One region of the Kyrpidia sp. genome, then DNA from elsewhere that is predicted to be linked to it. Evidence: riboswitches for the same ligand, from Rfam matches in the RefSeq annotation. Region 1 holds a riboswitch; each other region holds the start of a gene.
The links. A riboswitch is a leader RNA that binds a small molecule or an ion and turns the genes downstream of it on or off. The one in region 1 is predicted to bind cobalamin.

Region 1 (8,144 bases):
GACGGGGTCGCCCGGAGGTTGGGCATCCCGGCCGACAGTCCGTTTCGCCTTCAAAGTGCGCTGTTGCATACCCTGGCGGGCTCAACCACCGAAGGCCACTGTTGGTTAGACCGGGCCTTTTGGCTGGCGAAGACGGCGGAGATGCTGGCCGGCATAGACGGGGATCCGTGGGAGGCCGATCAGTTCGAGGAAGCCGCCGGGACCTTGGCGCGGGAGGGGCAGATCCGGCAAGAAGAGGATCGGGTCTATCTGGCGTCTTTGTGGGAAGCCGAGGAACAGGTGGCCCGGTGGGCGGCGGATCGGCTCCGGGTGGCCGCTCTGCATTCAGCCGGGCTGGATGATTTGATCCAGTCTTATGAGCGGGAGTCCGGGGTGACCCTGTCGTTCACCCAGCGGGAAGCGGTTCGAACCGCCATGGCCAGTCCGCTGTTGATTCTGACCGGAGGGCCGGGAACCGGGAAGACCACGACGGTTCGGGCGATCCTCTGGTGCCGGCAACAATTGAATCCCCAGACCAAGGTGGGCATGGCGGCGCCCACGGGCCGGGCCGCCCGAAGGCTGGAAGAAGTCTCGGGATTTTCGGCTGCTACAGTGCACCGTCTCCTGGGCATGCGGGTGGAGGGAATCGCTCAGTTTGACGAGGAGAATCCCCTCCCCTATGACCTGATTATCGTCGATGAGACGTCCATGATGGATATCCTGTTGGCGGACAAATTGGTCCGGGCCGCCGGGGACGCCGGGGTGATTCTGGTCGGGGATGTGGACCAATTGCCGTCGGTGGGTCCGGGGCATGTGTTGCACGACCTGATTCAGGCCGGAGTACCGAGCGTCCGGCTCGATGTGATTTTCCGACAGGCCAGGGAGAGCAACATCGTGGTCAATGCCCACCGGGTGCTCCAAGGGGAGTTGCCCCGCCAGGGCGGGGACTTTTGGTTTGTCGAGGTATCCGGGGCCACGACGGCTGAAACGAATGCGGCCATCGCCGTTCGTCTGGAGCAGGCGGTGCAAAATCTCCTGGCTGAGGGCTACTCGCCTGCCGACATCCAGGTGCTGAGTCCCACTAAAAAGGGGGAGCTTGGCACCGAGGCGTTGAACATTCGACTGCAGCAGCTGATGAACCCCCGGCAGATGGGCAAAAAGGAAATCCCCTTCGGTCGCAAAGGCGAGCGGGCCTGGCGGGTGGGCGACAAAGTGATACAGATGCGCAACGATTATGAGAAAGAGGTGTTTAACGGCGAAATCGGCGTGATCGAAGACGTGGATCCCGAGGAAGGCGTGTTGCTGATTCGATTCGGCGACGCCCTGCACGAATACGAACGGGATGAGTGGGATCAGTTGCGCCACGCCTATGCGATTACGATTCACAAAAGCCAGGGCGGCGAATATCCCGTGGTGCTGATCCCCATGACCACGAGCCACTACATCCTCTTGTACCGAAATCTCCTCTATACGGGGATCACCCGGGCGAAGAAACTCTGTGGGTTGATCGGCATGCCCCGGGCCCTGGGCCTGGCGGTGCGCAACACTCGGCCGGTGTTGCGCAACACCCGGCTGACCGAGAAGATTCAAGTATACAGCAGGGGGCGAGGGGCAGATCCGGGGGATCCGTGACCACCGTTGAGGGTCTGGTCACATCCCCCTCTCCGCTGCTTTTAGGGGAGAAGCCCCATTCGCTTGGCGATAATCTCTTTCATGATTTCGCTCGTTCCGCCGTAGATCCGGGTTACGCGCATGTCCCGCCAAGCCCGCTGGATCGGATATTCGTTGACGTACCCATATCCGCCGTGAATCTGCAGCGCTTCATCCGCCACTTTGCAGGCCGTTTCCGTGGCGGTGAGCTTGGCCATGGAGGTTTCAGCCACTGCATCCACCCCTTGGGCGAACAGGTCCAGGGCGTGATAGGTCAACTGGCGCGCCTTTTCCACCTCCACCGCCATGTCGACCAACCGGTGGCGAATGACCTGGAACTGGGTGAGGGGACCGCCGAACTGCTGACGGGTTTTCGCGTACTCCACAGCCATATCTAAGGCCGCCTGGGCGGTCCCCAGGGTTTGCAGGGCGATCATCAGCCTTTCCCATTGAAAATTGTGCATCACCAGATAAAATCCTTTATTTTCCTCCCCGAGCTTGCGGTGTGCAGGAATTCGGCACTCATCGAAAAAGAGTTCTGCCGTATCCGAAGCGTGGTTTCCTACTTTTTCTAACTTGCGCTGCACGTGAAATCCTGCGTCATCCCGCTCGACGATAAATAAGGTCACACCCCGATGCCCTGCCTGGGGATCGGTTTTTGCCGCCACCACGTAAAAATCCGCATAGACCCCGTTGGTGATAAAAATTTTGTTTCCGGAAAGGACGTAACTGTCGCCTTCCCGCACCGCCCGGGTGCTGATGGCCGCCACGTCCGATCCCGCCCCGGGTTCGGTGATGGCCAAGGCCCCGATTTTTTCTCCTTGAACCCCGGGGACCACATAGGCTTGTTTTTGTTCTTCGGTGCCGAAGCGATAGACCGGGCGCATGGCGATGCCGATGTGGACGCCCACGGTATTGGCGAATCCCGAGGCGTTGAGCCGGCCGAGTTCTTCATGCAGCACTGCTTCCGCCAAGGGATTTTCCCCACTTCCTCCATACTCTTCCGCAATATTCAAGCCAAAATAGCCGAGTTCGCCCATCTTGCGCAGCACGGTCCGGGGCACCTGCTCCGCCCGCTCCCACTCGTCGACATGGGGGGCGATCTCTTTCTGCAGGAATTGCCGAATGGCACTGCGCAGTTCATCATGCTCGCGGGTGAATGGATGCATGGTGCCGTGTCTCCTTTCGTGTGAATGGGATTGCTCTCCGAGGCTTCGGGGACAGGTTGAGTATATCATCCAAACGGTCGTTTGAGAAGGAGGCCAGCTTGCCGGGCAAGGCGGGAGTCGTTATACTGGGGATGCGGATTCATGTATTGTGCAACGGAGACAGGCCGGGTGCCCTTCGGGGCGTAACGGGGAACCGGGTGAGAATCCCGGGCGGTCCCGCCACTGTAACCGGAGAGTGCGTTTTCAAGATGCCACTCGCCCATCGCGGGGAAGGCGAAAGCGCGCGAAGACCCGGAAGCCAGGAGACCTACCCGGTCGAACTCCCGAGGGGCCTTCGCGGAAAGGCCGGGGGGAGGCGGCGAGGGGAAGGACGTGAAGACCCTGCCGCCCGAACAGTATCGCCCCGGCGAAAGCCGGGTTTTCTTTTTGGGCTTCGGGAATCAGTCAAGAGCCCGGCCGGGCATATCCCGGCCCTGCTTCGGAGACAGCCTTTCCCCGGCCCCTCCCCCGGAGGAGAAGGCACATTCGGAGATGAGGGAGGCTCGGACATGGTCCGAATGGATGGGAAGCGAAAGTTCTGGACGGTCCTCGTTCTTTTCGCGGTGATCTTGATTCTTTCTTCCTGCGGAACTGGGGCGGCTCCTTCCGCGTCGCCCCAAGGAGGGGCGAGTCCGCCGGCAGTCACCCACTATCCGCTCACGATCAAAGATGACAGCGGGACATCGGTGACCATTGCCCGGGAACCCCGGCGGATCGTCTCTTTGATCCCCAGTCATACGGAGATCCTGTTTGCCCTGGGTCTGGATCGGAGGGTGGTGGGCGTCACGACGTGGGACAACTATCCTCCGGGGGTTCAAAAAAAGGTGGAAGCGGTCCTGGACGGATTGAACCCGCCCATCGAGCGGCTGGTGGCCCTTCACCCCGACCTGGTGGTGCTCGGTTCTCACAATGAGAGCATTGTTCAGACGGTGAGAAACGCTGGGCTGACCGCCGTGATGTACGACCCTCAAAGTCTGGAGGCGGTCTATCAGACTATCCAGGCACTGGGCGAGATCACGAACCGTACATCCCAGGCCGCGGCCTTGGTCAATCAAATGAAGGCCAAAGCTTCGGCCATTGCGGCCAAAGTGTCGCAAATCCCACCGGACAAACGGGTGAGGGTCTACGTGGAGGCCGATCCGAACCAATTATATACGGCGGGGAGCCACACGTTTATGGACGAGCTGATCCGTCTGGCCGGAGGCATCAACGTGGCGTCGGATCTAAACGGGTGGCAGCCGATGAACGCCGAAATGCTGATGCAAAAGAATCCCCAGGTGATCGTGGTGACCTACGGATATTACGTGCCGGATGCCGTGGACAAGCCGAAACAGCGGCCCGGATGGCAAGTCGTGGATGCCGTGCGCAATAACCGGGTGTATTCCGTCGACTCGGACTTGGTGAGTCGCCCGGGCCCCCGGATCGTCGACGGAGCGGAAACCCTGGCCAAGCTCTTCTATCCGCAGTTGTTCCAACCCTGAGCCGCAGCCATGAGAAAAGATCGTCGTCGGTCATGGATGTGGGTCGGGGTCTGGTTGGCCGCCGTCGCCGTGTCCCTGGCCGCCAGTGTGGCCATCGGACCGACCGCCACGGATCTGGACAGCCTCTGGCGGGCGATACTGGCGGGACCGGGTGCCAAAGCCCCGGAGGCTGCCGGGGGCTGGGTTCAGGCGGTGGTATGGGAGATCCGCTTCCCCCGGGCGGTTCTGGCCCTTTTGGTCGGGGCGGCTCTCGGGGCCGCGGGCGCGGCTTATCAAGGGGTGTTACGCAACCCCCTGGCGGACCCTTTTATCCTCGGCGTGTCTTCCGGGGCGGCCCTGGGGGCGGTGGCGGGTATTCTGTTCGGGGGACAGGTGGGCCTGTACGGCTTGTTCGCCGTCCCGGGGCTGGCTTTTGTCGGCGGCCTTGTCGGGTTGGCGGCGGTGTTTTGGCTGGGCTCGATCCGGGGGCCGGGTTCCCGGAACAATACGCTGATTCTCGCCGGGGTAGTGGTCCAATCGTTTTTTGGAGCCATCCTCACCGTGTTGATGGTGGCCGCATCAAACCGACTGCCCAATGTGATGCTATGGCTGTTGGGAAGCCTGGCCAATCGGGATCCCCGGCTGATCTGGAGTTTGGTTCCCGCCACTGTCCTGGGGTTGACGATGGTTTGGTGGGAAGCGCGGAACCTGAATGTCCTGACCCTGGGTGAAGAGGAAGCGGCACATCTCGGGGTGGACGTGGGGGCTGCCCGGCTGGTGATTTTGGGGGCGTCCTCCCTCATGACGGCGGCAGCGGTGTCCGTAGCCGGGATCATCGGGTTTGTCGGCTTGGTGGTCCCTCATGTGCTTCGCATCCTGGCTGGACCGGACCACCGTACCTTGCTGCCGCTGTCTGCCCTGGGGGGCGGCGTGTTTTTACTCTGGGCGGATAACGCCGCCCGCACCTTGGTTCCCGGGCAAGAGATCCCCATCGGGGCGATCACCGCTTTTTGCGGGGCGCCATTTTTTGCGTATCTGCTTCACCGGCAGGGGCGGTAGCGAGGGGTCGGCCGGGTCGACGAATTGGGGTGCGGAGAAGGGGGCGCGAGATGGACGGGGCGAGATTAGAAGCGATCGGGCTTTGTAAATCATACGGAGACCGGGAGGTTCTCCGGGATGTTTCGTTTTCCGTGACCCCGGGGACGGTCCTGGCGATAATCGGGCCGAATGGGGCGGGCAAGAGCACCTTGGTCCGCCTGGTGACGGGGATAGAGCCCCCGGATCGCGGCCGGGTGAGTCTGGACGGAGTGCCGGTATCGTCGTATTCCAGAAGGCAGTTGGCCCGGCGGATGGCGGTATTGCCCCAGACCCCCCTGGTGGCCGGCGGGTTTTCGGTGTACGATACGGTCATGATGGGGCGCCATCCGCACTTGAGGCCGTGGCGCGGCGAAACAAACCACGACCGGCAGGTGGTTGAACGAATTTTGTGGGAAACCGGGCTGAATGATCTCGCCGGGGTGACCGTGAACCATCTGAGTGGCGGCCAACGGCAGATCGTGGCTCTGGCGATGGTGTTGGCCCAGGAGCCCGACGTGCTCATCTTGGACGAGCCCACCACTTTCCTCGACATTGGCCACCAAATGCAGATTCTGAACCTCGTATGCGGGGGCACGGCGGGGCGGGGAAGGGAAGGCAGGAGGCCGGCGGTGATTCTCGTGCTTCACGATCTCAATCTCGCTGCACTCTACGCACACAGGACTTTGTTGTTGAGGGCCGGGAGCACCGAGGCCTATGGATCGCCGGCGGAGGTGCTGACCGAAGATCACATCGAGTCGGTGTACGGCATTCGACCCCGGGTCTTGCGCCACCCGGATGCGGGGGTGCCTCAGATCCTGCTGCCGGCCCCGCCCTGGAGCGCTTTGGGTGTCCAGGGGTGGAGCAGTGCAGGCGGACGAGGTGGCGCACAATGGGCGACAACACCGGACGCGATGCCCGGCGGCAATAGAAAGGAACGAATGTCATGCAATTCTTGATTCTTCTATCTGTTTTTCTCGGCCTGACGATCCTTTTTGTCGGGGGGTATATTTGGACCAACCACATTCGCGGCAAGGTGGTGTATTTGCCTGCCGATCAGTGGTCTGAGGAAGCGATTCGACAAACTATCGCTGACTGGGAAGCCCAGGGGTGGGTGTGGGAACGGACCAACGAAAAAGCGAGGAGCATCCGGTTTAAGCGGGGGTGAGGTGCACCCGCCGCCATGCCTTCAAATCGGTGTCAAACGGATGCGCCCCGGGAATCAGGGTAACCGGGCGCATCATTTGGGTAAGGGGTGATAGGGCGCCCAGCCGATTCAGGTCAAAAATGGGGTGATGCAGATCCCGGAATCCCCGGGTATCGGAGACCTCCGGAAAGATGAGTGGGCGATCATTTCTAATGGAAAAAATGCGCCGCGGCCTTCATCAAGAGGGTGCGGCGCGTTTTTGTACAACGATGCACAAGCACGTGCAAAATGCCCCCGGGGAAAATCCCCCTATTGTATAGGAGGTGCGGCGGCCAGTACGGCGGCCGGTACCCCATCCATCTTGCGGATGTTCTCCCGGAAATGCCGTGCCAACTCCCGGGCTTTCGCGTCATAGGCCTCGGGGTCTGCCCACGTGTTTTTGGGCAACAGAATCTCCGAGGGCACATCCGGACAGGTCTTGGGCACCGACAGGCCGAAATAGGGTTCCTGGACGTATTCCACCCGGTCCAAGGCGCCCGAAAGCGCCGCGCGCACCATTGCCCGGGTGTAGGCTAGCTTCATCCGGGATCCCACCCCGTAAGGACCGCCGGTCCAACCGGTGTTGACTAAGAACACCCGCACCCCGTGCCGGTCGATTTTCTGCCCCAACATCTCGGCGTACACCGAGGGGCGCAGGGGCAGGAAGGGGGCGCCGAAACAGGTGGAGAAGGTGGCTTCCGGTTCGGTGACTCCGCGTTCGGTCCCGGCCAATTTGCTCGTGTAGCCGGATAAGAAATGAAACATCGCCTGTTCCCGGTTCAACCGGGAGATGGGGGGCAGAACCCCGTAGGCGTCGGCGGTGAGGAAGATCACCGTTTGCGGGTGACCTGCGGTACCCGGGATCCGGGCGTTGGCGATATGGTGCACCGGATACGCGGCCCGGGTGTTCTCGGTGAGATCCCGCCGGTCGTACAACTCCTCCCGGGTGGCGGGATCGAGGACCACGTTCTCCAACACTGCACCGTACCGGATCGCTCCCCAGATCTGGGGCTCCAACTCCCTGGACAAGTCGATGCATTTGGCGTAACAACCGCCCTCGATGTTGAACACGCCGTCCTCGGACCAGCCGTGTTCGTCGTCTCCGATCAACTCTCTCTCCGGATCGGCGGACAAGGTGGTTTTCCCCGTGCCCGAAAGGCCAAAAAAGAGCGCCGTGTCCCCTTCTTGACCGACGTTGGCCGAACAGTGCATGGACAGGACGCCCCGGCGGGGCAAAAGATAATTCATCACGCTAAAAATCGACTTTTTGATCTCGCCGGCGTACTCGGTGCCACAGATGAGGACCAGGCGGTGTTCAAAACTGATGATGATTGCCGCCTCGGAGCGAGTGCCGTCCCGCTCGGGTACCGCTTGAAAGCCCGGAGCGGAAATTACGGTGAACTCCGGTTGATGTCCACTGAGTTCCTCGTTGGAAGGGCGAATAAACAGTTGGTGGGCGAACAGGTTGTGCCACGCCCGCTCGGTGATTACCCGAATGGGCAGGCGGTAGCGCGGGTCCGCGCCCGCGAATCCGTCGAACACATACCGGTTTTTGTCAGTCAAATAATCGGTCACCCGATCGACCAG
Region 2 (8,144 bases), on a different contig from region 1:
TCCTCCACTTTCAGGCCGGCCCGATCGAGCACCTTCTGCGTCGCCGGAATCGGGCCGGTCAGCATCGTCACCGGATCCACCCCCACCGCCGCAAAGGCGACAAACCGGGCCCTGGGCCGAAGCCCGAGGCGCTCCGCCATCTCCCGGCTCATGACCAGGGCCGCGCTCGCCCCGTCCGAGATCTGGCTGGCGTTGCCCGCGGTGATGAGTTCCAAGTCCTCAAAAGCTGGGGGCAGGGCCAGCATCTTCTCAAGGCTCGTATCCGGACGGATCCCCTCGTCCTCCGCAAAAGTCCTGTATTCGCCCGGGGCGTCGGGCACCGGAACTTGAACCGGCACGATCTCCCGGGCAAAACACCCCTTCTGCCGGGCTTTTGTCGCGAGCTCATGACTCCTCAGTCCAAAGCGGTCGAGATCCTCCCGGGTGAATCCCCACTGTTTGGCGATCATCTCGGCCCCCAAAGCCTGGTCGAAAAATTGCCGGTTCCACCGGTCCATCCGGTATCGCTCTTGAAGGTCGCGGGTCATGGGGACCCCATGCACCCCGATGGTGCTCATCATCGGGACCCGGGTCATTGACTCTACCCCGGCGGCAATGGCGATGTCATACACCCCCGCCATGACGCCCTGGGCGGCAAAATGCAGCGCCTGCAAGCTCGAACCGCACTGACGGTCGATGGTCACCGCCGGCACCGACTCGGGCAACCCCGCGGACAACCAGGCATTGCGCCCGATGTTGACCGATTGTTCCCCCACCTGATCCACGCAGCCGACGATCACATCGTCCACCGCCGCGGCGTCGAGTCCGTTGCGACTCACCAACTGTTTCAACACCCCGCCCAACAGATCCACCGGATGGACCTGGGCCAGACTCCCCTTCCTCCGGCCGATGGGGGTGCGGATTGCATCAACGATCACCGCTTCGCGCATCACGGATTCCTCCTCATGACATTTTCAAACACCCTCATATTTATTTCGAGAAGTCGGACAGTACACCTGCCAAAACCGGCACGTCCAACTCTATCTTACCGCATTTTTGCCGAGGAGACGACCGGTCGTTCGTATGCGACAACATTTTCTGCGCTGACCAATGTCTTTGTGCCCTACACCCAACGCCTGGTCCCCGATCCATTTTCGTTCCACCGGCAAGTTTGCCGAATCGCGTCCACTGGGCGAACTCAGCCGTTTCGTGGGCACCTAGCGATGCCACTGGTGGCACACGACAACAACCCTTGTTGACGTGACGGGCTACAGTCCCCACTTGTTCCTAAAGATCAGTGAATCAAGCGGCCGTCGCTTCTCCCATCCCACCATTTCCAAGAGAGGCATGGGCGGATAATGATCGGTATAGCCAACCGACAGGAGGGCCACTGGATCAATGTGGGGTGGAATCGAAAGGATGCTGCGAATATCTGTTTTCTTATAAAAACTGACCCATCCCATCGCCAGCCCTTCGGCACAAGCCGCCAGCCACATATTTTGAATGGCACACGCCGTAGACAGGATATCCGTTTCAGGTATCGAGTTCCTCCCGAGAACGTGATCGCCCCCCCGGGTCGGATCGCAGGTCACACAAATGGTCAGTGGGGCTTCCCGCAATGCCTCCACCTTGAGACTGAGAAAAAGATCCTTCCGGTCGTCTTCATAGTGAATCGCGAGAGCACGGCGTTCCTTGTCAGCAGCCCAAGACAGGCGCTCTTTCACTTCTTGGTCTGTAATTAAGATAAAATTCCACGGTTGCATAAAACCCACCGAGGGTGCATGATGGGCCGCCTCCAATATGCGATCGAGCTTGTCTTGTGGAATGGGGTCGGGAAGAAACGATCGAACATCACGGCGTGTTCGGATGACTTTGTAAAGTGCTTGTCTTTCCGTATCGGTAAACACGGTATTTCCACCTTTCCCTGATTGCCGCATTACCCGAAGGTCGGGCGCCTATCGGCCGCCGCTCGGGCAATAGGCGCAGACAGTTCTTCCACCGTTCTGGGGGGCCCACCATCATACAGACCCGCTTTGTTCAATTCCTCCCAGACCCTCCACAACACCGGTTTCGTCAGAGATGCCCTTTTCAGAATGTCCGTGTCACTGAACACATCCTTCGGCAAGCCCTCGGCGAGAACGCGCCCGGCATGCATGATCACGACCCAATCCGCCCACGCATAGGCAAAGTCCACATCGTGGGTCGACAGAACGATTTGGATTCCTTGACGGTGTAAACGCTCTAACAATTCGAGCAACGCGTGAACCTGTCCAGGGTCGAGGGAAGCGGTGGGCTCATCGAGAATCATCACTTCCGGTTTCATGGCCAAAACTCCGGCCAACGCAACCCGCTTTTTTTGGCCGTAACTGAGGAGATGCACGGCCTTGTCCCGCAGATCCCAAAGTCCGGTGATGTTGAGTGCCTCCTCCACCCTCGCCTCAACTTCAGGCGGGGACAACCCCAAGTTCATAGGCCCAAAAGACACATCCTCCCATACATGACCGATCACAACTTGTCGATCCGGGTTCTGAAAGACGATCCCGACCTTGGCTCGCAGTCGAGCAAGCTCTTTGCGGGCGTACCGAACCTCCTGCCCCCGAAAAAGGATTCGGCCGCGAAACGGGCGCAAAATCCCGTTCAAATGCAGGAATAACGTCGATTTTCCCGCACCGTTGGAACCAAGAAAAGCGACTTTTTTTCCGCGTTCAATACCTAGGGATACGCCCTGCAGAGCTTGGGTTCCATCTTCATAGTTATACTCGACGCCTTCTAATGCGAAGGTCGGCTTATCCATGCAACCGCCTCCCCACAAGCCAAGCCGCAACCGCCAGACCCACCACGGCCGCGCCCATCCAGGCGGCGGTTTTGAGACACACCGCCCATGGAGGCGGCAGGACGGTCAGTCGCCCGCGGTACCCCCGCGAGATCAGTGCTCGGTACAGATCCTCCACCTCCAGTCGGCTCTTGACGGCCAACGCCGCCCCCAGACGACCAAGGGAAGACAAGCTCCGGCTCCATGACCGATACCCCAGCCGAGAGGACTGAGCCACATACGTTTGTTGAGCCATTTCCATGAGAATAAACAAATAGCGATACATGAGATGCATCACTTCCAAGAGAATCTCGGGCACGTTCACCCGGCGCAACATGTCCACGAGATCCGGCACCGGCGTGGTAAGCGCCAGGACGTACATCGAAGAGGTTACGGCCAGCGCCCTGACCCACACGGTCACCGCCGTCCGAACCCCTTCTCCGTTCACTCCAATCCACCAGCCGGGGATTCCATCCATCGAGCAAACAAGGGGAAGTCCTGAAGGCTGTACTTGAACCAAGAGCGGGATCGCACCAAGCGACAAAAACGACAACGGCAGCGCCATGAAGCGAAGGAACGCCCGTATGGGGATCCCGGCCCCGTATCTCAGGAAAAGTCCCGCGATCACAGGTATAATCGCCGCTACCGGCGTTGGAAAGACAAACGCACTTCCTCCCAAAGCCGCGGCAAAAACTGTTTTTTGCAGCGGATGGAGCCTGCGCCACCGGTTGGCATGGGCCCATCGATCAACCGGACTCATGGCGATCCCTTCTGCGGGCATGAAGATAGCCAATGGAATAGCCGACAACCCCGGCACCCAAGGCTGCCTGGAGGGAAAACAGCAAACTCTCGATCTCACTGCCCGGGGGTTCCCATAAAGGGGAAAACCAGGGCCGGTAGTTCGGATCCAGTTGGTGTACCATCTCCTTCCCTTGATCATCCGATCCTTGGAACTCCGCTGTTCTGAGAGTCAATAACGGCAATGCCGCTAAAGCGACCGCCAATAAACCGAGAAATCCATTTTTCCCCCAACGCCGATGATGGTTATGCCTCATGGTGCGCCTCCTCAGCCAGGTTCATCGCTCGGCTCAGAACCTCGGGATTGTATTTCATCACCCAGTTCACCATGATAACCGTGAGCAGCCCTTCGCTGACGGCGAGCGGAACCTGGGTGACGGCAAAAATCGATGCGAATTTCCAAAATGATGCCGCTACTCCCCCGATAGGGGCGGGAAACGCTAAAGCCAACTGGAACGACGTCGTGACATATGTCGATAAGTCACCCAAAGCGGCGGCAAGAAATACAGCTACTCCTCGCCCGAATCCATATTTATGGACCACACGGAATACAAGATAGGACACTGTGGGCCCGACAACGGCCATGGAGAACGTGTTGGCGCCAAGGGTCGTGATCCCGCCATGGGCCAGGAGCAACGCCTGAAACAATAGGATGATGCAACCGACGACACTCATCGCCATAGGACCGAACAAAACAGCCCCCAGACCCACTCCGGTCGGATGTGAACTGCTTCCTGTGACCGATGGGAGTTTGAGAGCCGACAGCACAAAAGCAAAGGCCGCCGAAAGCGCCAATACAAGCTTCATCTTCAGATTGTCTCCGGCTTGTTTTTGTAAAGAACGAGTCCCGAGGATTAAAGCGGGCAGACATAGCACCGCCCAAAAAAGACACCAACCCAAGGGAAGATAGCCTTCCATAATGTGCATGGCATAAGCTTGGCGCGGGAGCCAAAAGGCCATAAACAGAACCAGAATAACCCACCTGACCATCTTCACTCCCCCAAATCTTCGACCGTCTTGTTTTCTTCAGGACATAGCAAAACCCCTTAACCACGAACATGTTAAGGGGTTTTCAAACATCCGGACCATTCATCACCGCTCAAAGACCTGCTTTTCTGTGCTCCGGCCAGTCCTGCGAAATCCCGCATCAAGCAGAGGACACCAGGCAAAGAACGGTGCGATCGCCTCACAGTGAACCACCCCCTATACCTCGTAGGGTAGAGTTCTTTTGGAAACGGGCCGGTATCCTGGCTTCGATTCATCACTGCCCTACGCCTTCCCAGTTTCCCAGTGGCGCCATGTAAGGCAGTTCCTCGTTACAGTGGCGGGACCGCGCGGGACTTGCACCCGACTTCCCGTTTTCCCGAGCCAGCGCTCTTTCCGAACAATGGCCTCGGGCACCCGTTCCAGGTATGAAATTGTTAAGAAAAGAACGATCTCTCACGCTCCAACACTGCAACTGTACAGATACGTCACCCGCCCACCAAGCCGGGTTTCGTTGAAAACAGTTTACTGACGATTGTATGGTCTGTCAAGCATGCGTCACATGATCCTTTTTTCGCAGTACTATGACCCACAAACATTACACAATCTTCAGATTTATAACGTTTCTATCTTTACACGCCGGGTCTATCATAGGACATGTCCGGTAATTGCCGGGCGTTGGAAGAATCAACAAAACAAGGAGGAGAGGCGCATGAAGGAGCGGAGGATTGCACGAAAAAGGTGGGTGGCGGGTGCAGCCATGGCTGCGCTCATGTTAGGGACCGGCTTAGCACCGGGATCCGCATGGGCCCGGGAGGCCGGGCCTCAATCAAATGGCACCGCGGTCACCTCCTACGACTGGGTCGTGACCCCCGCTGGGAAGCAGGTCACCCTGGGAGATTTCCCGATGGGTGGCGCCCTCAGCCCAGACGGTCGATACCTGGTGGTCTCGAACGACGGGCAAGGCACCCAGTCCCTTCAAGTCATTGATCTCAAACAGCAAAAGGTCATTCAGACCATACCCTACAAGTCTCCGGAAGCCCTCTATCTCGGCGTGGCTTTTAGCCCGGACGGAAAGACGCTGTACGCCTCGGCAGGCGGTAACAACAAGATCCGCGTGTTCCAGCTTCGCGACGGCCAACTGTCCGAGCAATCCCCCATTGTGCTCATCGGTCTAACCCCGGGGCCCAAGGCCAATAACCAAAAGGGAAATGCGTATCCCGCGGGACTGACCGTTTCGGCAGACGGCGGCTTCTTGTATGTCGTCAATAACCTGTATAATACCGTGGTCAAAATCGACACCTCCACGGGCAAGGTGGTGGCCCAGGGGAACGTCGGCCAATACCCGTACACCTCTCTTCTCTCCCAAGACGGAAAAACCCTTTACGTCACCAACTGGGGCGAAGACACGGTGACCGCTCTGGATCCGGACACCCTACAGACCCAGGCCACCATCAAGGTCGGTCTTCACCCGAATGCCCTGGCCCTGAACCCCCGCACCGGCGCGATCTATGTGGCCAACTCGGACAGTGATACCCTCTCGGTGATCGACCCTTCCCGGCAAAAGGTCGTTCAGACCATTTCCCTCGCTCCCTATCGAGGCGCCCTGCCCGGAAGCCAACCGGATGCCCTCACCGTGAGCCCGGATGGCCGCACCCTCTACGTGGCCAATGCCGGCAACAACGACATCGCCGTCGTCGATCTCGGCAAAGGGTCCCCCACCGCCCGGGCTGATGTCAAAGGCCTCATCCCCACCGGTTGGTACCCCACTGGAGTATACACAACGGACAGGGGAAAGCAGATCCTGGTCATTAACGCCAAGGGCCTCGGGGCCGGACCCAACACTCAAGGGCAGTATATCGGGAATATGATAAGCGGCACTCTTTCCATCATTGACGCCCCGAACCCAGGCGAACTCCTGCGTTACACCGAGCAAGTGAAGCGCAACAATCAACCCGCTTATGGGCCTGGGTCCAACGGGCGCCCTGGTGACGGCCGGACGGACCGGTTTCCCATCCCCCGATTCCTCGGCCAGAATTCCCCGATTAAGCACGTGATCTATGTCATCAAAGAAAATCGCACCTACGACCAGGTGTTCGGCGACATGGGCAAAGGCAACAGTGACCCGTCCCTGACCGAATTCGGCAAGGACATCACCCCGAATCTTCACAAGTTGGCCAACCAGTTCGTGCTCCTCGACAACACCTACACCGACGCCGAGGTCAGCGCAGACGGGCACAACTGGTCCACCGCCGCCGAAGCCAATGATTACGTAGAGAAAAACTGGCTGGCCAACTACAGCGGCCGGAACCGGGGATATGATTTCGAGGGCACAAACCCCGCGACCTACCCACAAAATGGATTCATCTGGAATGACGCGACAAAGTCCGGAGTGTCGTTCCGGGACTATGGGGAGTTCGTGGAGAAAGACCCCAAGACTGGCAAATGGGTTCCCACCGACCCCAGCATCGGGCAAAACTATGATCCCGATTATCCTGGTTGGGATTTGAACATCTCTGACCTGACCCGCTTTGACAAGTGGAATGAGGAATTTCAACAATACGTGAAAAATGGAAATCTGCCTCAGTTCGAGATCGTTCGATTGCCGAACGACCACACCATGGGCACCAAACCTGGAGCCCTCACACCCCAGGCCTATGTGGCCCAGAATGACTACGCCCTCGGAAAACTCGTCCATACGGTGAGCCATTCTCCCTATTGGAAAAACACGGCCATTTTCGTGATCGAGGACGATTCCCAGGACGGCTTGGACCACGTGGACGCCCACCGGACCGAAGCGCTGGTGATCAGCCCGTATACCCAACGGGGCGGCGCCGTGGATAGCACTTTTTACGATACGGCCTCCATGTTGAAGACCATAGAACTGATTCTCGGCATGAAGCCGATGACCCAGTACGACGCCGCGGCCCTGCCGATGATCAACGCCTTCACCACCCATCCGGATTTTGCGCCCTACGACGCCGTGCCCCCGACCTATCCCCTCGACGCCCGCAACGGCCACAATGCCCCCATGGCCATGGTGTCCGAACAGATGGACTGGAGCCAGGAAGACGTGGCCTCGCCCAAGAAATTGGATGAAGTCCTATGGGCAGCGACTCATCCGGGACAACCGTACCCGAAAAAAAGCGAGGCGGACGGTAGCCCCAATGCGGCCAACGGCAGCGCCGGTGTTGCCGAAGCAGCCGATTAATCCCTCCGGATAAAGGTTGAGGGCCGTCCTTTCCACCGGAGGCCCTCCCTTTCTTCTCTCATCATTTCTACGAACAGTTCGTCACCCCGAACCGTCGCGCCGTTGTCCCCTCCCTTCCGAAGCCACCCGAGTGCCCGGTTCTTTGCGAATCAACTCGGCAAAAGCAGCCGCCAAACCGCCGGCCCCGTATCGGGTGCGGAAAGATTCTACCGCGCCCGAGCTGATCACCCGTCCCCGATTCAGAAAAATCACCTCATCGGCCACCTGTTCGGCCACATCGAGCTGGTGCGTCGAGAACACCACCGACCTCCCGCTCTTTTTGACCCCGACGAGGAGCTCTGCCAGGGTGTCCACCCAATA
Region 3 (8,144 bases), on a different contig from region 1:
CCGCACGCCCCTTCCACGGCGGTCCGGATGATCTCGGCGTGGCCCGGGGATCCCACCCGGTTCGCCACGACCCCGACGATGCGGACCCGGGGGTCGAGGCGCTGAAAGCCGAGCACCACCGCCGCAGCGCTCCGGGCCATGCTGTGCACATCCACCACGAGGATCACCGGAACCTGGAGCAGCCGGGCCACCTGGGCGGCACTCCCCCGGTCATTCCGGGGGTCTTTGCCGTCGTAGAGCCCCATGACCCCCTCGATCACCGCCACATCGGCCCCGGCACACCCGCGGAAAAAGCTTTCGCTAAGCGCTTCCTCGGGCACCATCCACGTGTCCAGGTTGCGGGCCGGCCGGCCCGTCACCGCCCGGTGAAAGGTCGGGTCGATATAATCCGGTCCCACTTTAAACCCCTGCACCGTCAATCCCCGCCGGCGCAATTCCGCCATCAGCCCCACCGTGAAGGTGGTCTTCCCCGCCCCGGAGTGGGTGCCGGCAATGAGAAGGCGCGGGCAGGAACTGCCGGAACTTGGTTTCGCAAGGGCCTTCCCTTTCACGGGCCAGCCCCCCTTTCCACCGCCCCGTTCTGGAGATCCGGACATTTTCTCGCCACGGACAGAGTGACATTTCCAGAAACGATTTTGTCGACGAGCAGCCGGTCGGTGCCCGCCGCCCGCATGGCCGCAGGTTCACTGACTCCGTAAGCCCCGGTGTAGCGATACACCATCTCCGAAGGGTGCCGCATGGGCATCTCGTTCAGTTCAACCGGAGTGTAGGCAATCAGGGGCCAACCGCGATCTCGGCACAGCGCCACCAGACCCGTTTCATCTTTTTTGCGGTCGATTGTCGCCACCGCCGCCACGCTGTCCACCGCCAATCCCTTCGCCCGGAGGGTCCCTTCCACCACCTCCTCGATCTCCGCCCGGGGGGTGCCCCGGTTGCACCCGATCCCCAGAATCAGGGATTTCGGGCGGTAGACCACCCAGTAAGGAGCAAACTGACGCAGCTCCTCCTCGGACCAGATCCGGTCGGTGATGAGGAGCAAAGCCCCAAAGCCCGGCAACCCTTGCCGGGCACGCTCGGCCACCGCCCCCCGGGCTTCCTCCAGGCTGTCACACCGGTGGATGGTGGGCGGCAAAGGGGTCGGGCGGGTCCACCAACCCCGCTCTCCGGCCTCTTGGAGAACCAAGACCGGCTCCTCGTTGACCACCGCCGCCGATGCCGGAGTGACGTGGCGGTCGTCGGCCAAAGTCCAGCCAAAAGATCGACCCAGGAGGTCCACGGCGATGGTCCGGCCCACATCCGAAGCCGTGGTGATGACGGGCTGGGCACCGAGAACCTCGGCCACGCGCTCGGCCAGGCGGTTCGCTCCCCCCAGGTGTCCGGAGAGGACAGAGATGGCAAACCGCCCGGCGTCATCCACCACCACCACCGCAGGATCGGTCTTTTTGTCCCGCAGCACCGGAGCGATCATCCTCACCACCGCTCCCAGGGAGATAAACAAAATCCAGCCCTCGTAGCGGTGAAATCCATCTTGAAGCAACTCCCGGACACTCCCGGAAAAGGGCGTCGCCCGAAAGGAACTGAACGTCTCGCCCTCCTGAGCTCCCCCGGCTGCCCGGAGGTCAAATTTCTCACTGTAGTACACATCGACGCCGCCCAGCCCTTCCGCCGTCCGCCAGGCCAATTCCACCCCGTGTTTGGTGATCGCCACCGCGGCGTAAGGCTGGGGATGATCCGGCCACGGCATCACGGCTCCTCCCCCCCGGGGGCATCCCCGGCCCGTACCGCCCGCCGGTACCGATGGGCAAAAGTGGGATCGTAAAGCCGGGATTTTGGCCCATCGGGACGGCGCAGCCCGGGGTCCAGGGCCGGCCCGGCCAGGATCAAGGCGTGACTTCGGATTTGGGCGTCCCGCATGTCCTCGACAATTCGGCCCAAGGTGGAGCGGACAACCACTTGGTCCGGCCAGGTGGCTTTGTACACCGCCGCCACCGCGATATTGTCCTCCCATCCCGCCTGCCGCAGGGCGTTTCGGACATCCCCCATGAGCCCCGCCGACAGGAACAGCGCCAAGGTGGAGCGGTGCCGGGCCAGGGCGGTCAACTCCTCGCCCGGCGGCACCGGCGTCCTCCCCGCGGCCCGGGTGAGGATCACCGTCTGGGTCACTTCGGGCACCGTCAGCTCCGCCCCCAAAACCGCCGCCGCGGCAAAAACTGAGGAAACGCCGGGAACGATCTCCCAGGGGATCCCCGCAGCGTCGAGCCGGGCGGCCTGCTCAAGGATCGCCCCGAACACCGACGGGTCCCCGGTATGGACCCGGGCCACCCGCTGGCCCTGCTCGGCGGCATCGATCATCCGCCCGGCGATCTCTTCCAGGGTTAGCCCCGCGCTTTTCTCAATTCGGGCCTCGGATTTCGCTCCCCTCAACACCTCGGGATTCACCAGGGAATCGGTGTACAGAATGAGATCGGCTTCCTCGATCAGGCGCTTGCCCTTGACGGTGATGAGTTCCGGATCCCCCGGCCCTGCACCGATAAAATACACTTTGCCGATCCCCGGGCGGCTCATCGTTCCTCCCCCTTTTTGACGATCATCAGGGTGAGGTATTCCAGTTCCCGGCCCCGGAGCTCCCGGACATCCCGAAAGACCTGCTCATCGGGGGTCCCGCATTTGGTCACCACCGCCGCCCGGTCCACCAAGTGCAGCTCTTCCAAAAGATCCACCATCATATCCATGACTTTTGCCACTTTCAAAAACACCACGGTGTCGTGGTCCGCCAAGGCCCGGCGCATGGCCTCCCGGTCATTCACCGCGGGGATGATGCCCACTCTCTCGTCCCCGTCCGCCAAGGGAATATCCAGCCGGGCCGCCGCTCCGCCCGGAGAAGAGACCCCCGGGACCACCTCCACCTCCACCCCGGGGTGAAGCCGGCGCAGGAGCCGGACCAGATGAATGGCCGTACTGTACAGATACGGGTGACCCTCGGTGATAAAGGCCACGTCCCGGCCGGCCGACAACTTCTCCCACACCCGGTTCACCGTCTCCTCCCACTGAATCCGCAATTTTTCCGGATCCCGGGTCATGGGAAAGACCAAACCCAACCGCTCCGGGCCCGGGGTGGGCAGCAGACTTTCGACGATGGAAAGGGCATAGCTTTCCCCGGAGCGCATTTTTTGCGGATATGCCACAACCGGAGCTTCCCGCAGAATCCGGTGGGCACGCAGGGTTAGCCACTCGGGATCCCCCGGCCCCACCCCGAGCACGAACAATTTCCCCAGTCGATCAGCCATTCTCGTTCCCAGCCCCTTCCTCCGCCCGTCGGGCGGCCACGATGTACACCGGATCAAAAGCTTCAAACCGGGTGAGATCCTTAATGGGGCGGCTGCGGGCCACCTGGATCAGCGTCACGTCCACCGCCATCCCCCGATTTCGCAGCCCCTCCACCGCCTGATAGAGATTTTCAAGCGTCGCGGCGTTCACCACAATGCGGCCCCCGGGCCGCAGGCGCCGGACGCAGACGTCCAGCAACTCCTCCATCCGCCCGGCGGTGCCGCCCAGAAACACCGCGTCGGGGTCAGGAAACGCCTCGAGTCCGTCCGGGGCCGTGCCATGCACCCAGTGGACCGGGCGGTGGAATTTTTCCACGTTGCGGCGGAGGTTCTCACAATCTTCCTCATTTTTCTCGATGGCGTACACCCGTACCCCCTCCGCCAACCCCGCCGCCTCGATGCCCACCGAACCGGTACAAGCCCCGATATCCCACATCACGGCACCCGGGCGAATGTGCAACTTCGCCAGGCTGACCACCCGGACTTCCTGTTTGGTGATCAGCCCACGCTTGGGTTTGCGCTGAAAAAACGCCTCATCGTCAATCCCCAGGGGCCAAACCGCCTCCCCCGATGCTCCTTTTTTATGGGCCTCCGCCCCAGTCCCTCCTCCGTCTTGCCGGCGGCAGATCACCACCACGTTGAGGGGGGCGAACTCCTGCTCCGCGGCGTCTGCCACCGTGTACCATCCCGTCCGCTCATCCGGCGCTCCGAGGTTCTCCGCAACGAACACCTCCACCTCCGAAAGCCCCGCCTTCTGGAGTGCCCGGGCAATTCTCCCAGGCGTACTCCCGTCCGACGTCACCAGGGCGACTTTCGCATGGGTGCGCACCCAGTCCACCACCGGCTCCACATCCCGCCCGTGCACCGAAGCCAAAAAGGCGTCCTGCCAAGGCTCTTTCATCCGGGCAAAAGCCAACTGAACCGAAGAGACGTGGGGGTGGATCTCCACCTGTTCGGGGCCGAGTTTTTTCGCCAAGTACCCCCCGATGCCGAAAAAATTCGGATCGCCCGAGGCCAGTACCACCACCCGGCGGCCTTCCCGGCGGGCCTGATCAATGCGATCCACCGCCCGGGAAAGCCCCTCTTGCACCGCCAGGACCTCCCCGGAGTATTCGGGAAAATAGTCCAAATGCCGCCTTCCCCCCACCAACAGGTCAGCCTGTTCAATCCATCGCCTCACCGGGACGGGCAGTCCCTCAGCCCCGTCCGCTCCGATGCCGATGATCCGGACCGGTTCCACGGCCTCTCCCCCCTTCCGATCACGCGCCCCTCCAAATCGCAGAGGATCATTTCCACCCCGAAGGCTCCCCCGACGTGCTCAGAAGCGCGTGCACAGATCTCTTCGCACAATCGCTCAAAAAATGCATGGTACCCCTTCGACCAAAGGACATCCCCGATCTCCTTGGCGGTATTCGCCCGACGAATTCCTTCCGCCTCGGAGGGCGGCACTCCGGACTGAACGGCCAGGTCGGCCAGCCACCCCGGGTCCACCGACGATCCTTTTGAATGGAGATGCATGTGTCCCGCCGCGGCCTTGGAGAATTTTCCAATCATGCCGCAAAGGGTCACTTTTTCCACGCCCCGTTTGGCGCACTGCTTGAGAGAAAACCCCAGAAAATCCCCCATTTCGATAAAAGCCTCTTCCGGGAGATGGGAAAGCTCCCGCATAGCCACCTTTTCACTGCGCCCCCCGGTAGTCAACACCACCTGCCGGCACCCCGCCGCCGTGGCCACACTGATGGCCTGGGCTACGCTGGCCATCCACGCCGCCGTGGAAAAGGGCTTGACAATCCCCGTGGTACCCAGGATTGAAATTCCTCCGATGATCCCCAGCCGGCCGTTCATCGTCTTTTTCGCGATCTCTTCGCCCCCGGGGACGGAAATCACCACCCGAATCCCGCGCCGCCCCAGCATCTCCGGCCCCGCCGCCTCTTCTGCGGCCTGGCGGATCATCCTCCGGGGCACCGGATTGATGGCCGGCTCCCCCACGGGCACGGCCAGCCCGGGCTTCGTCACCCGACCCACTCCCTCGCCACCCTCGAGTTCAATCCCCGGCTCTCCCCGCCAACTCACCGTGGACCAGATCCAGGCGCCGTGGGTGGCATCGGGATCGTCCCCGCCATCTTTGATCACGGCGCAGGCGGCGCGCTCCGGCGTAAACGATAAACCTTCCACGGCGAATCGCACCCTTTGCCCGGCCGGGAGCCCGATCTCCACCTCGGACAGCGGCTGTTGGTGAACCAGGGCCCATACGGCTGCTTTCGTCGCCGCCGCAGCGCAACTGCCAGTGGTATAGCCGTGGCGCAGCGGCCGCTCCGGCGGTTCGGTCATCTCGCCCCCGCCTCCGATACGGCCAACAGAGACAGGGCATTGACGATGGCCACAGCCACCGGACTGCCCCCTTTGCGGCCCTCATTGGTGATAAAAGGCGGCTGATCCAGACCGGCCAACTGCGCTTTCGATTCCGCCGCCGATACGAACCCCACCGGCACGCCGACGATCAGCGCCGGGCGCGCCTCCCCCGCCCGGACGAGGCGAATCAACTCCAACAGGGCGGTCGGGGCGTTACCGATGGCCACGATCCCCCCTTCCGCCATCCGGGCCGCCTTGCGCATCGAAACGATGGCCCGGGTGGTTCCCCGGCGCCGCGCTTCCTCGGCCACGTCCGGATCGGAGATGAGGCAGTGCACCCGCCCCCCAAACCGCTCAATCCGCGCCTTGGAGATCCCCACCTGAACCATCTGGACATCGGCCACCACCGGCCGTCCCTCCCGGATGGCCCGAATCCCCGCTTCCACAGCCTGGGGATGAAACCGCAGCGACCTCCCCAGATCAAAATCTGCACTGGCGTGAATCACCCGTTGGACAATGGAAAATTGTTCTTCCGTAAAAGAATGCTCCCCCAGTTCTTCCGCAATGATGGCAAAACTTCGGGCCTCGATCTCCTCGGGCCGGACTGTCGACGGCACAAACTCGCTCACCCCATCTCCCCCTCCCCCTGCGGGTACAAAAAAACCCCCGACCCATCGGTCGGAGGCAATATGCGTTGACGCCTGGTGGGCCTCAAGAGCCCGGAATCGGCACACCGCACCCCATACCGCGAGGGTCTTCCGGCGTTTCCATCAAGGTAGGTCTCCTGGCTCCCGGGTCATCGCGGCCCTCCGTCTTCCCCGCAGCTAAGCGAGTGACGTCGTCCTCGGCGGACGTGGAGGGCAACTCGTCCGGTCACAGTGGCGGGTCCGCTCGGGATTCTCACCCGATTCCCTGTTACCTTCCGCCGCAGCGGAAGCACCTTGACGTCGTTGCCACAAACAGTCATTCTTGAAATTGGATGAAGATAAGATTCGTTGTAAGCATAACTCACGATCCGGGACTGTGTCTAGAGCCGTTTTCGCCGATCCCATCTGTCCTGCCACCGAGATCCTGGCTTTTCAACTTTTTTGACCGAAAAATGTTCCCGTGAAGAGGTGGTTCTCCGATGCTGTTTCTCCTTGCCGGTACCAGCGACGCCCGGGCCCTCGGCGTTCAGTTGCAGAACGCCGGCTACCCGGTATTGGCCTCGGTGGTCACCGAAAGTGCCGCATCCTCTTTGCGTAAGGAGGGGCTCTCGGTCACCGTGGGCCGCAAATCCGCCAATGAAATGGCTAGGCTCTTTTCCGAAAACGGAACCCGGGCGGTGGTGGACGCCAGCCACCCCTTCGCCGAAGAAGCGTCGCGAAACGCCATGGAAGCGGCCATGATTGCCGGCATTCCCTACATCCGGTATGAACGTCCGAGCTCGGAATTATCCGAACATCCAAACTTACACTTAGCGCGGGACTACCGCAACGCCGCAGAGCTCGCCGCCTCCTTCGGCGGCACCATTTTCTTGACCACCGGCAGCAAAACCCTGCCCATCTTCGCCGAAGTCCTGTTGAAAGACCCGACCATCCGGATGATCTGCCGCATTCTCCCCACCGAGGAAAATATGCGCACCTGCACCGCCCTCGGCATTCCTCAGCGAAACATCGTGGCCATGCAGGGTCCGTACACCTCGACGCTCAATGCGGCCTTCTATGAACATTTCGGCGTGACCACCCTGGTCACCAAGGAGAGCGGCTCTGAAGGCAGCGTCATGGAAAAAATTCAACCCGCTCTGGACCGCGGCATTCATACTATCGTGATCTGCCGTCCGGGCATTCAATATGAGCACCTGTGCCACAGCGCCGGCGAAGTACTGGAAACACTGGACCGCCTGCTTTAGGGGGGCGGCCGTTTCCACTTCGCACCAACCGCTGGATCCCCTTGATCACCCGGCCGATCGCAGCCACAACGATCGAAAGGGACAGGGCGGATGCCCAGAAGCTCCTTTTGAGATCTCGCACCGCCTGAGCCTTCAACCGGGCGTCGTCCACATCATCTCCGTTTCCAGGGCGGTCTTCTCGGCATCTCGCCGATCATCGATTCTTCATCATATAAATCTCCCGATCGTGCTCGCCGATTTTGCGATCGTAAAAAGCCAAATCCGCTTTCGTAACCATGTTCGTTTCGACGTGTTGCAGCCGCTGATCGATACCGATGGTTCTGGCGTCGATCTCCAAAACGGCCTGGCGCATATGCGGAAATTCTTCCAAGATATGCTCGACATGTACGACCCGGCAGTCCACATCTCTCACCCGCTCTTCGACAGTGGACAACCGGCTCTCGACCACATCCAAGCGGCGTTCGACCGCGTCCAAGCGCTGCTCCACCGCATCCAAGCGCTGCTCCACCGCATCCAGGCGCTGTTCCACCGCGTCCAAACGCTGCTCCATCGCGTCCAGGCGCTGCTCGACCGCA
Region 4 (5,225 bases), on a different contig from region 1:
CTGAATCCGCCGAATCAGTCGGTTCGTCTCCTCGTTTGTCGACTGGACCCCGATCTCAAAACGAAACCGTCCGGGCGGCGCTTCCGCCGCCAAAAACTCCACGATCTCCGGGCGCAGGATATCTGCCGTGATTTCAAACTGAAACACCGTCCGCCCGGGGTACCGGGCCAAAAACTGAAACAACTCCAAGGCATAATCTTTTTTCAAATTGAACGTTCGGTCCACGAATTTAATTTGTGAAACGCCGTAATCGATCAACCGGGCCAAGTCTTCTTTGACCCGCTGCAATGAAAAATACCGCACCGCATCATCGATGGACGACAGGCAGAACTGGCAATGAAACGGACACCCCCGGGAAGCCTCGAAGTACACAATCCGATTGTCCAACTCCTCCAGGTGGCCCCGGTAAGGAGAGGGGATCGCGTCCAAAGGTTCAATCCAGCCCCGGCGAGGCGCAATCTTCACCCGGTCCCCCTCGCGGAAGGCCAGGCCAGCGATCTCGCCAAGATCGCCTCCGTCCCTCCAGGCCCGGAGCAACTCCATAAACGTTGCCTCCCCTTCTCCGATGACGATGGCGTCCACCTCCGGCCACTTTTCCATCCACTCCCAGGTGTCATAAGAGACCTCCGGTCCCCCTAACACCACCCGTGTAGCCGGAGACACTTTTTTCAAGAGGCGCACGATTTTCAGTGTTTCAACGACATTCCAAATATAACAGGAAAATCCGACGACCTCCGGGCGGTCGCCCACCACCTCGGACAAAACCCGCAACGGATCGTCCTTGATGGTGAACTCCCGGAGCAGTACGTCGAACTCCCCTTCCGCCGCGGCCCGAAGATAGCGAAGCGCCAAGGAAGAGTGAATGAATTTCGCGTTCAGCGCCGCGAGCAGGACCTTCACTCCGACCCCCCCTAGTGCGTAATGCCGGTTCCACTTTGCACCAGCCACTCTTTGACTTCTTCCGCCAACTGCCGCAGGCCTTCAAAATCTCCCGCCAACCCGTGCAGCCGTTCCTGAAAGGCCGTCGCCATCTCCACCTGTCCCGAGGATTCCAATTGTTCCAGATCCCTCAGAATCGAGGAAACCAAATTCGACTTCCTTTCAAACAGCCGCTGGGCCTGCTTGATTTCTTCGCGAATCTCGGACATCTCCCGATCTAGCTGAAACGCCGCCTCGGCGGCCGCCCGGAGGCGCTCCCGAACTTGGGTCGGCAGATTGCCTTTGTATTTATAGTTCAGGGAATGTTCGATGGTCGCCCAGAAGTTCATCGCCAAGGTTCGGACCTGAATTTCCGCGAGCAGCTTTTTTTCCCCTTCGGCCGTTTGGATGGGGTACCGAATAATGATATGGTAGCTGCGATAGCCGCTGTCCTTTTGGTGCCGAATATAATCGCGTTCCTCCACGATCTCCATGTCCCTGCCGTCCCGCTGGCGAATGAGCTGGACCACCCGATCAATGTCGTCGACAAACTGACACATGATGCGAATACCGGCGATATCGGGCACCTCTTCCACCCGTTCAAGGGGGATGCCCAACCGGGCCGCTTTATCGAGGATGCTGGAGACTTTCTTCAGCCGCCCGGTCACAAACTCGATGGGCGAATACTCTTCCTTTCGCTTGAGTTCATTCCGGATACTGCGAAACTTCACCTTGAGCTCTTCAACAGCCTGCTCATAGGGCAACAAAAACCGATCCCAGTCAATGGTGTGCACGCGCCTATTCACCACCCCAGGCCCCGTGGGCCGGAACTTTCGCGGACCAACGTCCTCCCTTTATCATACCGGAATTCCGGTTCGTCCTCCAAGGGATGAACACGCTGTTCAAGGACCCGCCAGGCTCGGCAATCCTACGGCTTGACCGATCAAAAACACGATGCCCACCACCACACTGTATACCGATGTACAGCCCGCCAAGACCACCCTCCAGCCCATCCGTCGCCCCGCCAGTCCGTACCCCATCATCGTCAACAGGGAAATCAAAAGATTGGCCACCAGCATGCCCGCCACGAACAGGAAAAATACCCCCAGGGCGGCCGTGCGCCCCCCGGCCTGCATCGCCGCAGCGAATACCATCAATTGGGTGGGCGTTTCGGCCCCGGCCCCGTGAATCACCCCGACGGTAAAGGCTCCACCCGCCCCCAACTCCGGGTCGGCGCCCCCGGAATCTTTGCGCCAGAGCCGTCTCCACCCCCGCCGCACCCCTTGGTACAACAGCATCCAGCGGCTCCGGACCGCAAGCTCATGCCGTCCCGTGAACAACATCACCAACACCCAGCCGCCCAGGGCGATCAACGTCGCCCCCACCACCGGTTCCATGACACGCCCCAGCCACCCCGGCACGTGAACGTCCGCGACGATGACCGGAATCCCGAGCAACAGAACCACCGTCCCATGGCCGAGGGCATACAACATCGCAAAAAAAAGACCCCGAAGCCGGTGGGTTCCTCCGGCAATCAAGTCCGTAATCGCCGCCACGTGATCCCAATCAATTCCATGCCGAAATCCGAGGACCAGCGCCAATCCGCCGAGGGCCACCACCGAGATCGTCATGACCGGCCACCCCGCTTCCGCCCGTCGAATCCGGCTCCAAACACAAAAATGCCCCCCGAGCGCCGCCCGGGAGTGTTCTCCATAGAAAACACCACGACCATGTTCGCGCCCCCCTATCCGCGTAGGTGTGCGGCCGGTTGTCGGACAGGGCAGGTCTCCTGGCTGAGGATCTTCACCTTTCCGCGTCTTCTCAGGCAACGTGCCCAATGACCCCTGCGGATCGCTCCCCATCACAGTGGCGGGACCGCGCCGGACTTGCACCGGACTTCCCTTTTCAGCGCCGATCAGGCGCACCCTGTCTTCCATCCATTGTCCGTCGTCCAAAGTATACTACAGTTCCGTCTTTAAGAAAAAGATCCCGAAACGGGAATCTACTCCTCCACAAACCCGGAGCCAATGCTTTGCAGCCGCTGAAGGGCCTCCGCCCAAAGCACCGGGCGCTCACAGGCATTTCCCCGACAGATGTACACCTGGGTCTCCCCACCCTTCGACCGGTGGCCACTCACCCGGGGCAACACCTCCGACACCCGATCCCCCTCCGCGCCATCCGGCCTCACCACCCACAGAGCCCGGGGGAGATACAGGCGCCGAACTTCTGCCGGCCAGCGGGCCGCGGCAAAAGAGCCCTGAGCCTGCGGTCCCCCGACGAAACCCTCCCCGCTGTCCCCCGCTTCATCGCGAACCGGTTCGGCCACCACGATCTCCTCGGAAGGCCCCACGGCGAAATCCCAGGCCGTCAAGAAAAACGTGTATCCGGCAGGATAACGGGACACCGCCCCGGCAAAAGCCCGAAGCTGGGCCTCCGCCCACCGCTCCCAGGCCGGATCCCCCGTCAGGCGGCCTAGCCACAGCAGGTCCAGGGCCAGGACGGAGTTTCCGGAAGGCAGGGCTCCGTCCTCCGCCGTCTTGGGCCGGGACCAAAGCGCCTCCGCATCCGACCCGGTCAGAAAACAGCCCCCCTCATTCTCATCCCAAAACAACGTCCGCACATCTTGCGCCAGCCGAATCGCCCGCCGCAGCCACGCCACATCTCCGCCGGCCTGGTACAACTCCAACAAACCCCAGATATAAAAGGCGTAGTCGTCCAAATAACCCAGGATCCCCGCTTCGCCATCCCGATACCTCGCCAACAGCCTGCCATCCCCCTGGCGCAAAGTCCGCCACAGCCACTCCGCCGCCCGCCGGGCGGATACCAGATAGTCCGCATCCCCGAGCACTCGAGCCCCCCGGGCCAAGGCCGCGATCATCAGCCCGTTCCAAGCGGTGAGAATTTTATCGTCTTTATGAGGGTGTACCCGACGATCCCGCACCGAGCGCAGAATCTCCAGCCCCCGGCGGACCTTCCCATCAATCTCTTCGGGAGTCATTCCCAGTTCCCGGGCCAGCAAATCGACATCCGTATCGATCTCATTCAACACCGATCGGCCGCCTTCAAAATTCCCCTCCTCCGTCACACCAAAGTACCGGCAGAGAACCTCACCATCCTCCGGCCCCACCGCTTCTGTGATCTCCTGGGGCGTCCAGACGTAAAATTTTCCTTCCTCCCCTTCTGAATCCGCATCTTCCGCCGAGTAAAATCCACCCCCGGGATCGGTCATCTCCCGGCGCACGTAAGTAACTATCTCCCGGGCTGTCTGCGCCCATCGCTGGTCGCCCAACGCTTGGTACGCTTCGAGATAGGTCAGAACAAGAAGGGCATTATCGTACAGCATCTTCTCAAAATGCGGGATGAGCCAACGCCGGTCGGTGGAATACCGGGCAAATCCAAAGCCGACGTGATCCCAGATCCCCCCTCGGCGCATCCCCTCGAGGGTTCCCTGCACCATATCGAAAGCCTCCCGCCGCCCGCTGCGCACCCCGTACCGCAACAAAAACAAAAGATCGTGGGGCCGGGGGAATTTCGGGGCTTGGCCAAACCCGCCAAAGGTGTGGTCATAGCTGGCTAAAAGCTGCTCGAAGGCCCGGGTGAGCGTTCCCGCATCCACCTCTCCCTGAGCGGCCCGTCCAAGAGCTTCCCCGATCTGTCCGGTGAGATGCCTCCCGGCGTCTTTGACGCGGTCCGCCCCCTTTTCCCACAACTGCGCCACCCGGGTCAACAGTTCCATCAGCCCCGGGCGGCCATATCGACTCCGCTTGGGAAAATAAGTTCCGGCGTAAAAGGGTTCTTTTTCCGGTGTTAAGAACACGGTGAGCGGCCAACCTCCTTGCCCGGTCAGGGCCTGGCACGCGGCCATGTACAGATGGTCGACGTCCGGCCGCTCCTCCCGGTCCACTTTAATCGCCACAAAATGGCGGTTCAGAAGTTCCGCCACCTCGGGATCTTCAAAGGATTCCCGTTCCATGACGTGACACCAATGACAGGTGCTGTATCCGATCGACAAGAAAATAGGCTTATTTTCCTGCTTGGCCTTCTCAAAAGCCTCCTCGGACCAAGGGAACCAGTCCACTGGGTTATACGCGTGCTGGAGCAGATATGGCGATTTTTCCCTGGCCAAGCGGTTGGGTTTATTAGTTGTTGTCATGGGGAACACCCCTTATTTTTGTACAGGATCAAAGACCCTTGATGAGGAAAGGATCCGGGTTGCGGCGGCAATCCCCGCCACTATGAGAAAAGACCCCCGAAAGGCGCCAATCATAGCACCGAGGGGCGCTGCAATTTCCTGCACGACTCCTTGC

Region 2: linked by a shared signal. The riboswitch ahead of K6T64_RS08090 (energy-coupling factor ABC transporter permease) and the one ahead of K6T64_RS01575 (ABC transporter substrate-binding protein) in region 1 are both predicted to bind cobalamin.
Region 3: linked by a shared signal. The riboswitch ahead of K6T64_RS10110 (precorrin-8X methylmutase) and the one ahead of K6T64_RS01575 (ABC transporter substrate-binding protein) in region 1 are both predicted to bind cobalamin.
Region 4: linked by a shared signal. The riboswitch ahead of K6T64_RS10135 (HoxN/HupN/NixA family nickel/cobalt transporter) and the one ahead of K6T64_RS01575 (ABC transporter substrate-binding protein) in region 1 are both predicted to bind cobalamin.

The regions. Positions count from the first base shown of each region.
Region 1 is NZ_JAILZZ010000002.1:13,468-21,611, forward strand. Features, by position in the region: gene recD2 (SF1B family DNA helicase RecD2) at 1-1,611, shown strand, start outside; gene K6T64_RS01570 (acyl-CoA dehydrogenase family protein) at 1,653-2,798, opposite strand; cobalamin riboswitch at 2,948-3,127, shown strand; gene K6T64_RS01575 (ABC transporter substrate-binding protein) at 3,347-4,318, shown strand; gene K6T64_RS01580 (FecCD family ABC transporter permease) at 4,328-5,356, shown strand; gene K6T64_RS01585 (ABC transporter ATP-binding protein) at 5,407-6,330, shown strand; gene K6T64_RS01590 (hypothetical protein) at 6,318-6,539, shown strand; gene pckA (phosphoenolpyruvate carboxykinase (ATP)) at 6,828-8,144, opposite strand, start outside.
Region 2 is NZ_JAILZZ010000016.1:47,084-55,227, reverse strand. Features, by position in the region: gene K6T64_RS08115 (thiolase family protein) at 1-929, opposite strand, end outside; gene bluB (5,6-dimethylbenzimidazole synthase) at 1,248-1,886, opposite strand; gene K6T64_RS08105 (energy-coupling factor ABC transporter ATP-binding protein) at 1,916-2,773, opposite strand; gene cbiQ (cobalt ECF transporter T component CbiQ) at 2,766-3,551, opposite strand; gene K6T64_RS08095 (energy-coupling factor ABC transporter substrate-binding protein) at 3,538-3,846, opposite strand; gene K6T64_RS08090 (energy-coupling factor ABC transporter permease) at 3,836-4,579, opposite strand; cobalamin riboswitch at 4,810-5,009, opposite strand; gene K6T64_RS08085 (bifunctional YncE family protein/alkaline phosphatase family protein) at 5,286-7,784, shown strand; gene K6T64_RS08080 (ABC transporter ATP-binding protein) at 7,866-8,144, opposite strand, start outside.
Region 3 is NZ_JAILZZ010000025.1:25,898-34,041, forward strand. Features, by position in the region: gene K6T64_RS10080 (cobyrinic acid a,c-diamide synthase CobB) at 1-551, opposite strand, end outside; gene K6T64_RS10085 (cobalt-precorrin 5A hydrolase) at 548-1,744, opposite strand; gene cobM (precorrin-4 C(11)-methyltransferase) at 1,744-2,565, opposite strand; gene cobI (precorrin-2 C(20)-methyltransferase) at 2,562-3,287, opposite strand; gene cbiE (precorrin-6y C5,15-methyltransferase (decarboxylating) subunit CbiE) at 3,280-4,566, opposite strand; gene K6T64_RS10105 (cobalt-precorrin-5B (C(1))-methyltransferase) at 4,503-5,657, opposite strand; gene K6T64_RS10110 (precorrin-8X methylmutase) at 5,654-6,307, opposite strand; cobalamin riboswitch at 6,436-6,637, opposite strand; gene cobK (precorrin-6A reductase) at 6,805-7,569, shown strand; gene K6T64_RS10120 (tropomyosin) at 7,763-8,144, opposite strand, start outside.
Region 4 is NZ_JAILZZ010000025.1:35,185-40,409, forward strand. Features, by position in the region: gene K6T64_RS10125 (B12-binding domain-containing radical SAM protein) at 1-900, opposite strand, end outside; gene yjbM (GTP diphosphokinase) at 912-1,727, opposite strand; gene K6T64_RS10135 (HoxN/HupN/NixA family nickel/cobalt transporter) at 1,821-2,549, opposite strand; cobalamin riboswitch at 2,681-2,862, opposite strand; gene K6T64_RS10140 (thioredoxin domain-containing protein) at 2,921-5,071, opposite strand.